Regions from separate parts of the Pseudarthrobacter sp. TRD_SC_9 genome, predicted to be linked through region 3. Evidence: riboswitches for the same ligand, from Rfam matches in the RefSeq annotation. Region 3 holds a riboswitch; each other region holds the start of a gene.

The links. A riboswitch is a leader RNA that binds a small molecule or an ion and turns the genes downstream of it on or off. The one in region 3 is predicted to bind cyclic di-AMP.
Region 1: it holds a riboswitch for cyclic di-AMP, as region 3 does, so the genes downstream of both, ACWA13_RS04825 (C40 family peptidase) here and ACWA13_RS03775 (aggregation-promoting factor C-terminal-like domain-containing protein) in region 3, are expected to answer to the same signal.
Region 2: it holds a riboswitch for cyclic di-AMP, as region 3 does, so the genes downstream of both, ACWA13_RS09875 (C40 family peptidase) here and ACWA13_RS03775 (aggregation-promoting factor C-terminal-like domain-containing protein) in region 3, are expected to answer to the same signal.

Annotation. Positions count from the first base shown of each region.
Region 1 covers NZ_CM143956.1:1,005,470-1,009,770, reverse strand. Annotated here, with positions in the region: gene ACWA13_RS04835 (HNH endonuclease) at 1-169, opposite strand, end outside; gene ACWA13_RS04830 (NlpC/P60 family protein) at 376-1,155, opposite strand; gene ACWA13_RS04825 (C40 family peptidase) at 1,254-1,958, opposite strand; cyclic di-AMP (ydaO/yuaA leader) riboswitch at 2,020-2,198, opposite strand; gene ACWA13_RS04820 (M23 family metallopeptidase) at 2,327-3,163, opposite strand; cyclic di-AMP (ydaO/yuaA leader) riboswitch at 3,167-3,371, opposite strand; gene ACWA13_RS04815 (metal-dependent transcriptional regulator) at 3,539-4,234, opposite strand.
Region 2 covers NZ_CM143956.1:2,116,322-2,120,622, forward strand. Annotated here, with positions in the region: gene ACWA13_RS09865 (glucose 1-dehydrogenase) at 1-812, shown strand, start outside; gene ACWA13_RS09870 (DNA alkylation repair protein) at 818-1,339, opposite strand; cyclic di-AMP (ydaO/yuaA leader) riboswitch at 1,600-1,766, shown strand; gene ACWA13_RS09875 (C40 family peptidase) at 1,770-2,615, shown strand; gene ACWA13_RS09880 (ribonuclease Z) at 2,729-3,622, opposite strand; gene ACWA13_RS09885 (alpha-L-fucosidase) at 3,849-4,301, shown strand, end outside.
Region 3 covers NZ_CM143956.1:785,360-789,660, forward strand. Annotated here, with positions in the region: gene ACWA13_RS03760 (phosphatase PAP2 family protein) at 1-424, shown strand, start outside; gene upp (uracil phosphoribosyltransferase) at 458-1,093, shown strand; gene ACWA13_RS03770 (glyoxalase superfamily protein) at 1,177-1,554, shown strand; gene ACWA13_RS03775 (aggregation-promoting factor C-terminal-like domain-containing protein) at 1,599-2,420, opposite strand; cyclic di-AMP (ydaO/yuaA leader) riboswitch at 2,425-2,603, opposite strand; gene ACWA13_RS03780 (MarR family winged helix-turn-helix transcriptional regulator) at 2,852-3,334, shown strand; gene ACWA13_RS03785 (DMT family transporter) at 3,477-3,797, shown strand; gene ACWA13_RS03790 (DMT family transporter) at 3,873-4,277, shown strand.

The DNA.
Region 1 (4,301 bases), 220 kb from region 3:
GATTGAGCAGGATCACGGAGGGTCTGCCCAGTATTTCCTGTGGTCCGACGACGGGGTCCTCCCCCTCAGCAACCACACTGGCTTTTCCTGTGAGCACAAGCACCAGCGCCCGGCGGAAGGTGATAACCGCCAGCGGTTCATATCCAGCATTCAGAACGAGAGTGCGCATGCACATACCTCTTCACGGCCGCACCCGTCAGGGGCACGAGGGCCGGCTGCCCTCGGCATGTCCGGGCTATGGATCGACAAGTCCAGAGTAAACACCGCAGGCCGTTTAGGGCTAATCGGGCGTCCGGTAAAGACCGTGTCCTGAAGTTAAATGCAGCAGGGACTCCCACCAAAGTGGAAGTCCCTGCCGCATCTCACGGGGAGCTGTTAGCCGTTGACGCGGATGAAAACCGGCCCGGAACCAACGTTGACGCTGAAGAGGACTGTCTGGTTGCCGTTGTAGCCGCCGTGGACAGCCTGGCCGTTTCCAGCGTAGATCGCTACGTGTGCAACGCCCGCGCCACCGTCGGCGTAGTAGATGATGTCGCCCGGCTGGGCCTCGGCTGCGCTGACGGTGCGTCCCAGGGACAGGTAACCGGCCGGCCAGTCGTGGAAGTGGATGCCCACTGCTGCCAGCGAGTTGGTGACGAGCATGGTGCAGTCCTGGTTAACGCCGATCTGCGCGTAGGCGGCGGCCAGGATGGTGGAGTTGAGCCCGGTGGAAGCGGCGGCCGGAGCCGGGGCAGCCGTGGAAGCGGCCACCGCCTGCCGGACCACCGGCGCTGCTGCGACTTCTTTTTCCGGGGCTGCTTCTTCCGGGGCTGCCTTGACCTCAACAGCAGGTGCCGGCTCTTCTTCGACGGGGGCCGGCGTGGTGGTTACTGCAGGCCGCTCAAAGGAGATGGCAATGCTGGAGGCCGCGGTGATGACTGCCGGAACCGATGACCGGACATCCACCGCCGAGGCCGTGGCCGCTTCACGCTGAATACCGGAGTCAGCGGCGTTGGCGGCAACGCCGCTGCTCAAAACAAGGCCGGAGGCCGCTGCAATGACAGCGGCCTGACGGCCCACGCCGCCGGCGTTGTCGCCGACGGTCTTGGCAATGATGGCCAACGCGCTGGTCTTGGTGACCTCCGCGCGGTGCCGTGCAGACGCACTTGATGACATTGGGGATCTCTCTTTCGAATCCTCTAGCCGGTTGGGCGGCACGAGGTTTTGAGCGTGGCGGCGTTTTTGGGGTACGCAGGCAAGCCCCGAACGGGGATTTAGCGGAGGGTGTAGAAGGAGGACGAACCCGTGGCGGCTACTGAATGCAGCAGCGTGCCCTGGGACGGGTTCAGCGCGCTGATCATCATGCCGTTGCCGACGTAGATGCCAACGTGTGCGCCACCGTTCTGCATGACGAGGTCACCCGGCTGCGGGTCGCCCGTGGGGGTCATGGCGTTCCAGGCACCGGTGCGCGGAATGGAGATGCCGGCCTGAGCGTAGACCCACTGGGTAAAGCCGGAGCAGTCCCAGCCGGCGGGAGTGTTGCCACCCCAGACGTAGGGGCTGCCGATGCCGGTGTAGGCAATAGCTGCCAGGCCTGAGGCTGCAGCCGAGGTGGCAACCGGAGCTTCGGGAGCTTTGGTGGTGACTGCGGTAGCGGCAGTGGCGGTAGCGGTAGCGGTGGTTGCCCCTGCTGCTTCGTCGTCTTCGTCGTTGGACCGGGGCTCAATGACTTCAATCACGGGGGCGGCGACGGTGGTGATCACGGGGCGCTCGAACGACACGGTGGCCGTGGGGGCGGCCGTGACAGCCAGTGAAGTCTGGGAAGCCGACTCAAGGGAGGCGGAGACGCCTACCGTGCTGTCTGCTGCGTTGGCCGGAAGGCCGATGCTGAGGATAAGGCCGGAAGCTGCTGCAATAACCGCTGCCTGACGACCTACGGTCCCGGCATTGGCGCTGACGGCCTTCGAAACAGTTCCCATGGGGTTGATGCGCACCGGCTGGGCGCGGTGGCGCGCAAGATTATGGCGTGACGACACGTAAGTAGCCTCTCCCAATGCCTGCGAGGTGAGCTGTCGGATTCGGATGGGAGTTCACCCGGCCGCGCCACTTCCAAGGAAGCTTTGCGACTTAACCCCAAGGCCTTCCAAAGAAGGCCATATTTGGTTCCCCCGTCTCTGCCAGACGATGTCATGCGAACGGACCTTGGGCGGTGGCAGAGTTAGGCAATCCACTCAAGAACGTCAACTTCGGAAAAGTTGACGCGGTTTAGACGGTACAGCAGTTCTTCTTCAATGTCACATTCAGGTCACGGCGTGTTGCAAAGAAACGAGAGCGGTTCATCGTTTGGTTACAGCCAGCCGGCGGGATCGACGACTTCACCGTTGACCTGCACCTCAAAGTGGAGGTGGCAGCCGGTGGAAGCGCCTGTGGTGCCGCTGAAAGCCACGACGTCGCCGCGGCTGACCTTCTGGCCTACCGACGCCTTGAAGGACGACAGGTGGTTGTAGGTGGTCTCCAGGCCGTTGCCGTGGTCCACTACAACACGGTTGCCGCCGCCGTAGGGGTGCCAGCCTGCGAAGGTGACAGTGCCGGTTGCGGCGGCGAGCACTTGGGTGCCGCACTGGGCCGCAAAGTCGGTTCCACGGTGGAAGTCGCCGGTTCCTCCGGTGATCGGGCTGACGCGGTAACCGTAAGGGGAAACCGTGGTCAGTGAGGCCAGCGGGCCAGCCAGGGTGCCCACGGAGGCGGCCGGGGTCACGGCAGCCGCGGCCTGGGCGCTGAGGAGCTGCTTGAGCTTTCCGTCAGGATCGCCCTGCGTAGTGACGGCCGTGCGGCTGAAGTCGACCTGCGCTGCCGATTCCGCGGAAATGTCGGGCTGTGGCGCCGCAACAACGGCGGCAGAAGCACTGGTTGCGGCAATGGGAAGGGTGGAATTGGCGAGTACCGGACTGGTCACGGGGACGGTAATCGTCAGGATCAGGCCCGTGGCGGCCAGCCCGATGCCGGCCTTCTGGCCGATGCCGCTGGCGGCAGCGAAGTCAGTAAGCTGCCGGAACGGGCTCCGGTGGCGGCGCGCTTCCCGTTGCGGGTCCCGGGGACGGTCCGCGAGTGGGACTTCAGCAACCCGTGGCTGCGAAGCGGAGCCGACGGCGCGACGGCGGCCCCTGTAATTCTGCGTGCTCAAGTATTTTCCTCTCTGGAAGCCTGCGAAGTTAGCTGTCGGATTCGGATCAGAGAGTTAGCGACCCGGCCCGCAAAGCAGGTCATCTTGACGCACAGATATCCAGGGGATTCGTTTATCAAAAGGACTGCCGCTGCGGACTTCACCCCAAGGCCGCTCGAAAACGGCCGATTGTGGTTCCCCCGCCCCTGCCAGAAAGGTGACTCGAACTCCCGGTCCGCTGGCAGAGCTAGGCTTTCGGACCAGATAACGCTTAGGTATCGGCGTCGAAGGTTAACTATAGGCGATGAGGCCGGACAGTAACAATTCCGTTATAAACGGAAGGTGCGCTTATCATTTTTTGCCTCGCGCAAGAGACGGCCGAGGTCGCAAGACTAATCAGGAGAGCTTCACAAAGACGTGGGCTGCAACTTCCGGCGGCAATTCGAGGGCGCCTTCGATGCCGGCAACCCGCACGGAGATGTACTCCCCCACGCGCTCCAGGGTGACGTCCGTGCCCGGGCGGATCCCGCCCTCATCCAGTTGCACAAGCAACTCCGGTTCAACCTGGATGGGCTCCGCCAGCCGACAGACCCGCACGGTTGATTCCGGACTGTAACCGGCCATGGCTTCCAGCAGGTTGATCACGCCGTCAGTGAAGGCGGAACCCACTTCGCCGCCGAGTGCCGCCAGGCCCGGGATGGGATTGCCGTACGGCGACTCAGTGGGGTGGTCCAACAGTTCATAGATGCGCTGTTCAACACGCTCACTCATCACGTGCTCCCAGCGGCAGGCCTCGTCATGGACATAGGCCCAATCCAGCCCGATGATGTCCGACAGGAGGCGTTCGGCCAGCCGGTGCTTGCGCATAACCTCTGTGGCACGTTTGCGCCCGGGTTCGGTCAGTTCCAGGTGCCGGTCGCCGGCAACGACCACCAGGCCGTCACGTTCCATGCGCCCGATGGTCTGCGAAACCGTTGGTCCCGAGTGGCGCAGCCGCTCCGCAATGCGGGCGCGAAGTGCCACGATGTTCTCTTCTTCAAGCTCCAAAATGGTCCGAAGATACATCTCCGTGGTATCGATCAGATCCGTCATCCAGCTCAGCTCCTTGAGCGCAGTCCCACGCGTTCGTCCACCGTATCGCGTACTGATAGCGCGTCGC
Region 2 (4,301 bases), 1.3 Mb from region 3:
GCCTTGATGCGGAACTGACGCCCAAAGCTGATCTGGGTGAGGAAACGTACCGCGGCACCGGCAGGCTTGACGGCCGGAAAGCGATAGTGACCGGAGCTGACTCGGGAATCGGCGCGGCCACTGCCATCGCATTCGCAAGGGAGGGTGCCGACGTCGTACTGTCCTACCTTCCGGAGGAAGAAGAGGACGCGGCACGGATCGCGGGCATCATCGAGGCCGCTGGCCGGAAAGCAGTCAAGGTACCCGGTGACCTGAAGGACCAGGCCACCTGCCGCGAACTGGTGGACACCGCAATTGCGGTCCTCGGCGGCGTGGACATCCTGGTCAACAATGCGGGAAAGCAGGTCGCTCAGGAGGAGATTGGTGGCATCACCGACGAGCAGTTCGACCACACCATGAAGACCAACGTCTACGCGATGTTCTGGCTGACCAAGGAGGCCGTCAAGCACATGCCGGCCGGTTCCACCATCATCAACACCACGTCGATCCAGGCCTACAACCCGTCACCTACGTTGATTGACTACGCCACCACCAAGGCCAGCATCAACAACTTCACCAAGGGCCTCGCGCAGCAGCTGGCACCGAAGGGCATCCGGGTCAACGCGGTGGCTCCCGGACCCATCTGGACGCCGCTGCAGGTCAGCAGCGGCCAGCCCAAGGAAAAGCTGCCTGAGTTTGGCCAGTCCACGCCGCTGGGCCGCGCCGGACAGCCGGCAGAGCTGGCGCCGGCCTACGTGTTTCTGGCGTCGGCCGAATCAAGCTATGTGGTGGGCGAAACACTAAACGTCAACGGTGGCAACCCGACACCATAAAGGACTTAGGGTGGATCCGACGATTTCGCCAGCAGGGCAGCCTGGCGCAGTCGCGGGTCTGCATCCTGGCCCCAGCGGGCAATAACGACGTCGGCCTTCCGCCGGTTCCGCCCGCTCAGCGCGGCCAGCAGCGGCAGGGTGACGTCGTTGACCAGCGGCCCGGCAAGCTCCTGAGTTTCGGCAGAACGCAGGAGGCCTTCGATCCTGGTCAAGTCCGAATGCCGAAGAAGACCCACCCGCGATTGCAGGAGAACCACGGCGGCGAGACGCCTTTCAAATACTGGCTTGCTTCCCGGCCGGGGACGTCCCCAGAGGGCGGATGCCAGCATGGTGACGCCGTCGTGGTCCAACTCCCTGAACTTGTTCAGCGCGTCGCGAACAGTGCCACGGACTGCGCCAATAGAGGAACCATAAGAGGCCAGGACGCCACCCAGCCGGGATTCGACGTCATCCACCCTGTACGAGGCGCCCTCGTTATGCAGGGTGCGGTCTATGAATCCTGCAGCCTGCTCTATTAGGCCCTGCACGTCAACCTCCCAATCAGCCCTCAGGACCGCTGACGGCATCGCTCGGCACCCACGAGGGCAAGTGCCACGAGTCCTGCCTGTAGGCACTGGCTGTGGTAACGAAAAGGCACATAGTTTCCTCAGCTTACCCATGCGACTCACTGAACACTCCCAGCTTGTTACCAGATTGTGACTTTCAGACGAGAAGAAGGTATTGTCGATGGGTGTCCCGCCCAACTCGGGACATTCCCTCCAGCATGCCGAGCCCTGCCGCTGGATCCGGGACCCCTTCGCTTGATGATGGCAGGGACGGGGGAACCAAGTTTTCACGGCTTCACAATGAAGCCTTGGGGTTAAGCCGGTAACGCTCTAGTTCGCATAGAGCACCGGCCGGGTATCTCCAACCCGAACCCGACAGCTCACCCCGCAGGCATAGGAGAGGCAATCAACCGTGTCTAAAAACGCAACCACCGCCCGTCACCGGGCAACCCCCGCCGGTTCTGTCGCCCTTGCAGGCCTCAGCTACACGGCAAAATCACACGCCCTGACCGTCGGCCGTCCTGCCCTGGCAGTTGCCGCGGCTTCCGGTCTGGTCTTCGGCGTAGGCGCCCCTGCCCAGGCCAGCGTTAACAGCTCTGAGTCCGCAGGCACCGTCCAGACGACGGCAACTGCCGCCCCGGCACCCGTGACCGTGGCACCGGCCGCAGCAACCGCCAACGTGCACACGGTTGTTTCCGGCGACACCCTCGGCGCAATTTCCGCAGCCTACGGCGTTAGCCTTGCCGATGTTCTGGCTGTCAACAACCTGGGAATGGCTTCGGTCATCTACCCCGGCGACCAAATCCAGATCCCCGGCGCAGGCACCGTAGCAGCAGCGCCGGCGCCCGCGGTAACCGTGGCTGCAACCACCGCTCCCGCACCTGCCCCGGCACCTGCCGCCTCACCGGTCAACCTGACCGCCATGTCCTCCACGGCTGCTTCCACCGGTACCGGTACCGGAGCTGCCCTGCTGGCACATGCATACGGCCAGATCGGCACCTACCAGGACTGCACCGCGATGGTTGAAAAAGCCCTCCGTTCCGTAGGCATCAGCGTCGGTGACATCGCTCCCTCCCACTTCTTCGCCTTCGGCAGCGTTGTTTCCACCCCGGCTCCCGGTGACTTGGTCATCACTGCCGGTCACGTGGGAATCTACGCCGGCGATGGCCAGGTTGTCAGCGGCGGCGTTGACGGCAACCGTACCGAGGTTCACTCCATCAGCTGGCTCAGCGGAGCTTCCTTCGTACGCGTTCCGTAACATCCTGCGCAGTATCTTCTAGCGCTACCGGCTCCGGCCCCACGCTTTTGAAAGAAAGCGTGGGGCCGGAGTTTTTTAGTGCCCGCTCCCTCCGGCTGCAGGCAGCGCTTCCGTCATCGCAGGCTACGGCGCTTTGGAAACCTGATTCTGTCCAGGTCCTTCGCCGCGATCACCTCGGCGGATCCGGCGCGGGCAGCGGCCTGCCCTGCCAGCAGGGCGGTGTCGTCGCCGTAGCGCGAGGAGAAGTGGGTGAGGGCGAGGGTCCGGACGCCACCTGCGTTCGCCAGCTTGCCCGCTTGCCCGGCGGTGAGATGGCGGTACTCGTCGGCGAGCGCCACATCCTCGTCACTGAAAGTCGATTCGGCTACCAGCAGGTCAGCGCCTTGTGCCAGTTCTTCGGCTCCCTGACATTCGGCTGTATCCATCACGAAGGCGAAGCTTTGACCGGGACGCGGAATGCTGACATCCTCCAGCAGCACGCCGGCAACGCGGCCTTCACGCTGCAGGCGTCCGACGTCGTGTCCCCTGATTCCTGCAGCAGCAAGCCGTTCGGGCAGCAGGGTCCGGCCGTCAGGTTCCGTAAGCCGGTAGCCGTAGGTCTCGATACGGTGCTTCAGCGGCCGGACCTCGAGGTCATCGGCAATGGCCCCGGCGCCCCCATGCGGGTGGAACCTCAGGTCAAGGCCCGGGGTCGCGACCGACACCAGCGCACGGACTACGTCTTCGCCCGACGCCGGATAGTGCAGGTGCACGGGGTGCGTGACGCCGTCGAGCACCATGCGCGAGAGTACGCCCGGCAGGCCATAACAATGATCACCGTGAACATGCGTGAGGCAGATCCGCGTTACCCGGGATGCCGAAACGCCGGCGTGGATCATTTGCCGCTGCGTGCCCTCCCCAGGATCAAACAGCAGGCCTTCGCCGTCCCAGCGAAGCAGGTAGCCGTTGTGGTTGCGGGTCCGGGTGGGCACCTGGGAGGCAGTGCCGAGGACAATGAGTTCGCGCATGCAACCGAGTCTGCACCCCATTTGGGCAGTCAACCACTACATCTGACCTCTGACCGGGCTGTTTCACCGCGGTGCTGCCACCGATTCACATACGGGATGACGCTTCCTGCAGATTCATCTGATCAATGCTTGACCCCTGACAGCACCTCCCCTACCGTTCAAAGTGACGCTGCGGCTGTGCGCGCGCCCTGACCGAACCCTGCATCAGCACAACGCGAGGAGATTCATGACCGCCGAAGTTACTGTCTCCCCCGATCCCGCATGGTTTGTGCAGGACCGGTTAGGGATGTTCGTGCACTGGGGACTGTACTCTCTGGGAGCCAGGCACGAGTGGCTCAAGAACCGCGAACGCCTGAGCGACGAGCAGTACCGGAAGTACTTCACGCACTTTGACCCGGATCGCTACGACCCCAGGGAGTGGGCCAGGCAGGCCCGGCTGGCGGGCATGAAGTACGTGGTGCTCACCGCTAAGCATCACGACGGCTTCTGCCTATGGGATACCGCCCTGACCGACTATAAGATCACCCGGACGCCGTTTGGTGTTGACGCAATCGGACCCTTCATGGATGCCGTACGTGCCGAAGGCCTCCGGGTTGGTTTGTATTACTCACTCATCGACTGGCATCATCCGGAATTCCCGGTGGACGGAGTCCATCCGCAGCGCGACGACGAGGAGTTC
Region 3 (4,301 bases):
CCGTCCGGACCATATCGACGCCGTCCCGCCGTTTGAAACCTCACCCTCGTTTCCCAGCGGGCACACCCTCAACACCACGGTGGTAATCGGCGTGCTGGTCTACGTGATGTGCCTCCAGTTCGATATCCTCTGGGCCAGGATCACCGCCATCACGGCAGGCTCGCTGTTTATCATCGCAATGGGTCTCAGCAGGGTGTACCTGGGCCATCACTGGCTGACCGACGTCGTGGCCGCCTGGCTGTTGGGGCTCGCGTGGCTGGGGATAGTGATTCTGGCACACCGGCTCTTTTACGCCATCGCCCGCCGCGAGCACGTGGGCCCGGCCCCGTCGTTCGACAGGCCTATAGTACGGGACGTGGTGAAGGAAGAGATCACGCACAATGCGGAGGACTCCGGCCGGCCCGGCGGACCCAGCCGGCAATAAAATCCTCAGTGACCGGATGATAGTTTTGACCTCATGCGCACACTCGTCGTGGACCACCCGCTGGTCGCCCACAAACTCACCGTTCTCCGCGACAAAAACACCCCGTCGCCGGTCTTCCGGCAGCTGACCGAGGAACTGGTAACGCTCCTGGCCTATGAGGCCACGCGCGATGTCCGTACCCAGGACGTCACCATTGAAACGCCCGTTGCCACCACTATCGGCACCGCGTTCACTAAGCCCACGCCGCTGGTGGTTCCCATCCTGCGCGCCGGTCTGGGCATGCTCGAGGGCATGACCAAGCTGGTTCCCACCGCGGAGGTCGGCTTCCTGGGCATGGCCCGGGACGAGGAAACCCTGGACATCATCACCTATGCCGAGCGCCTCCCGGAGGACCTCACGGACCGGCAGATCTTCGTGCTGGACCCCATGCTTGCCACCGGCGGGACCCTGCGCGAAGCCATCAAGTTCCTCTTCCGCCGCGGCGCCTCGGACGTTACGTGCATCTGCCTGCTGGCAGCGCCGGAAGGCCTGGCCAAGCTGGAAGAAGAGCTGGCCGACGCCAACGTGACCATTGTGCTTGCGTCCATTGACGAGAAACTCAACGAGAAGTCCTACATTGTTCCCGGTCTGGGCGACGCCGGCGACAGGCTCTACGGCGTAGCGGGCTAAGATCCGCTTTGGATAGACGTAAGGGCCGGCTTCAAATTGAACCGGCCCTTCCGTCTGTCCGGCCCCAGGGCTAGCCTGTCCGAATGGAATGGAAACTTGAACTTGCGTTTGTGCCCGTGTCCGACGTCGATGCGGCCAAGGACTTTTATGTCAACAAAGTGGGATTCAACGCGGACCATGACCACCGAGTGAGCGACACCTTGCGGTTCGTGCAGCTGACGCCGCCCGGCTCAGCCTGTTCCATCGCGATCGGTGAAGGCATCAGCGACGCACTTCCGGGCACCGCCCCCAATCTCCAGTTGGTGGTGAGCGATATCCATGAAGCGCACCGGCACCTCACGGAGAAGGGCGTGGACGTCAGCGACGTGGAGATCCTTGACTGGGGACACTTTGTGTACTTTGCCGATCCCGACGGCAATCAGTGGTCTGTCCAGTACATGCCATACCGGGACGCGGGGTAGAACCCGCCAGTTCTTCCCCGCCTTGCTAAAGAGCGTGAGGACTTTTAGTACCAGTTGTTGGCAAGGTGGAAGTTCAAGGCGCCGCACGGGGACTGGTAGCGCTCCTGGATGTAGTTCAGGCCCCAGTTGATCTGGGTGCGGTAGTTGGTGAGGTAGTCAGCACCGGCGCTTGCCATTTTTTCGGCCGGCAGTGACTGGACGATTCCGTAAGCGCCGCTGGTGGGGTTGGTGGCGGTAGTAGTCCAGTCCGATTCCTTGGTCCAGAGCGTGGTCAGGCACGGCATCTGGCCGGCGCCCCAGCCGTAGGAACCCAGTTGGCTCAGCGCGTAGGCCTGGGCACCAGCGGGGTCGTTGACGGCAACAGGTTCGGGCGCAGCAGCGGGAGCGGGCGCCACGGGCGCTGGCTCTACGGGTGCCGGAGCGGGAGCAGGTTCTGCCGGTGCAGCGGCCGGAGCCGGTTCAACAGGCGCCTCCGGGGAAGGCGCAGGCGCCGGTACCGGATCCGCTTTCATCGCGGACTGCTCCGCCGCTGCTGAAGCAAGCGCCTCGGCGGGAGTGGAGTTCGCCGCCGACTCCGGCAAGACAGCCTGGACAACGGACGCCGGTGCCATCGGATTACTGCCAGCCTGACCGGCAGCGGCAGCGCCGATGAGCAGGGCGCAGGACGCCGTCACCACGGCAGCGCGCCGGACTACGCCCAGAACGGCTGTGCGGCGGCTGGGTACCGGATGCGCCGAGTCAACAACTCGGCTGCGGACAGTGCGGATGGAACTTGTGGGAACGGCGGTTGATTCAGCGGTGCGGCGCCGGCCATGGGCCTGCTCCGTACCGTTTTTCACGCGCGCGTGATCCTGGTAATCAGTCATGATGATTTAGCCTCTCAACGCCTGCGGAGTTAGCTGTCGGATTCGGATGAGGTCATCCGGCCACGCGGAACAATCACGCGATGGCTTCACCCCTAGGGCGACTCGTGCCCGGGACTGTGGGTTCCCCGCCTCTGCCTGATCATGAGGAATCCGGGTGGCGGCAGAGCTCGGCATTCACCCGGTCATGCAGCCGGAACGGTGGCCACACCCCATCCACGGTACAGGGGTTTGCCACCTTAGTCACGTTTTGGTAACGGAGATCACGAGGGGGCGCCGGGTTTCCGCTCGATTTCCGCTCGGTTGGATGATGGGCCGCCCGCCCCTCCTCTTGCTGAGCCACTCCTCGCGGCGAACGGGCCGTCGGGGGAGTCGCGACGGAGGCTTTCGGACAAGTGTTTGCCGTGCGGGTGCGGCTGCGGTAAGTTATCTGTATGCACATGCAGATATCTGAAGAAAGTGACCCCTCGGGGTCCGGGGACATCAGTGCGGCTTGGTCTCGGGTTGCCGTATTCGCCTCCGCAGTGGACGCGAGTCTAGGCAAGTGGCTCACGGATACCCATGGAATCGGCCTGACGGACTACCGTGCGCTCGCGCATATCGCCCATGCCTCCGACAAAGAGTTGCGCGTCAACGAGCTCGCCCAGCAGATAGGTCTGAACCAGAGTTCTACCACACGCCTGGTGAGCCGCCTGGAGAAAAAGAACCTGACGTACCGCGACGCCTGCCCCGACGACGCGCGTGGAGTCTACGCCGTCATAACCGAGCCTGGGGAAGCGCTGCTCCGAGAGGTGCGCGGCGTGTACGAGGATCGGGTGCGTGAGCTTCTCAGCAACATTACTGTGCACTTTCCGGAACTCGATGCACACCAGCTCAGTGGGGCACTGCGTGATATCGGTGCCCTCACCTCGCCATAGGCTTCACCAGCAAAACGATTCGAAAAAGCCATCTCTACTTACATGCATGTACATGCAGTAAATTGCCATCCGCGTCCTCGAAAGCGGGACCAGATGCGATCGCCCGTACCTACCTCGCAACACCAACAAAAAGGAGAACATCATGAGTTGGATCTACCTGGGTATCGCCGTGATCTTCGAGATTGCCGTCGCCCTCGCAGCGAGCAAGGCACATGGCTTCACCCGCTTGTGGTGGACCATCACCACACTCGTCAGTGGCGCAGTCGCCACTTATTTCCTCAGCCTGGCGCTCCTGACCTTCGATGTCGGCGTCGGTTACGCGCTCTGGGTTTCGGTCGCCGGGGTCGGCATCACCATTCTCGGCGGTTTGCTCTTCGGTCAGCGCTTGAACTGGCGCCAGGGAGCCGGCATCGGAATCGTCATCATCGGTGTCGTCGGACTCCAGCTCAGTGGAGCCACGTGAGACTCCACACACGGTGCCCGCACCCCGCATCGGAACATCCACTTTTCCTTCCACTCTTCTAGAACGGACAGAACAATGAGGGCAACACCCGTCATCGACAGCAGGAACACCGGGGCCTGGCTCGTCTTGCTCGTGGCCGGCGTATTCGAAGTCGGCTACGCACTAAGCGTCGGCGGCAGCCAAGGGTTCAGCGTCCCGGGCTGGTCAATCTCCGCCCTCGCGTTCTTCCTTGCGACCCTGTTTTGCCTCAGCCTTGCCCTCAAGAAGATCGACGTGGGGATCGGCTACGCCGTATGGGCCGGCATTGGCTCGGTCGGCGCCGCCGTCCTCGGCCCGATCTTCTTCAACGAAACACTCACCCCGACCCGTGCCTTTTGGCTTGCCGTGATCATCGGCGGAGTCGTTTGGTTAAAACTCGCCGACAACCCCAAGGCCGAAAAAGCGGAAGATTCAGTCCTGGTTAGCGCCTCGCAGGAGTAAATGGACTGATCTCACGAAGGCCGG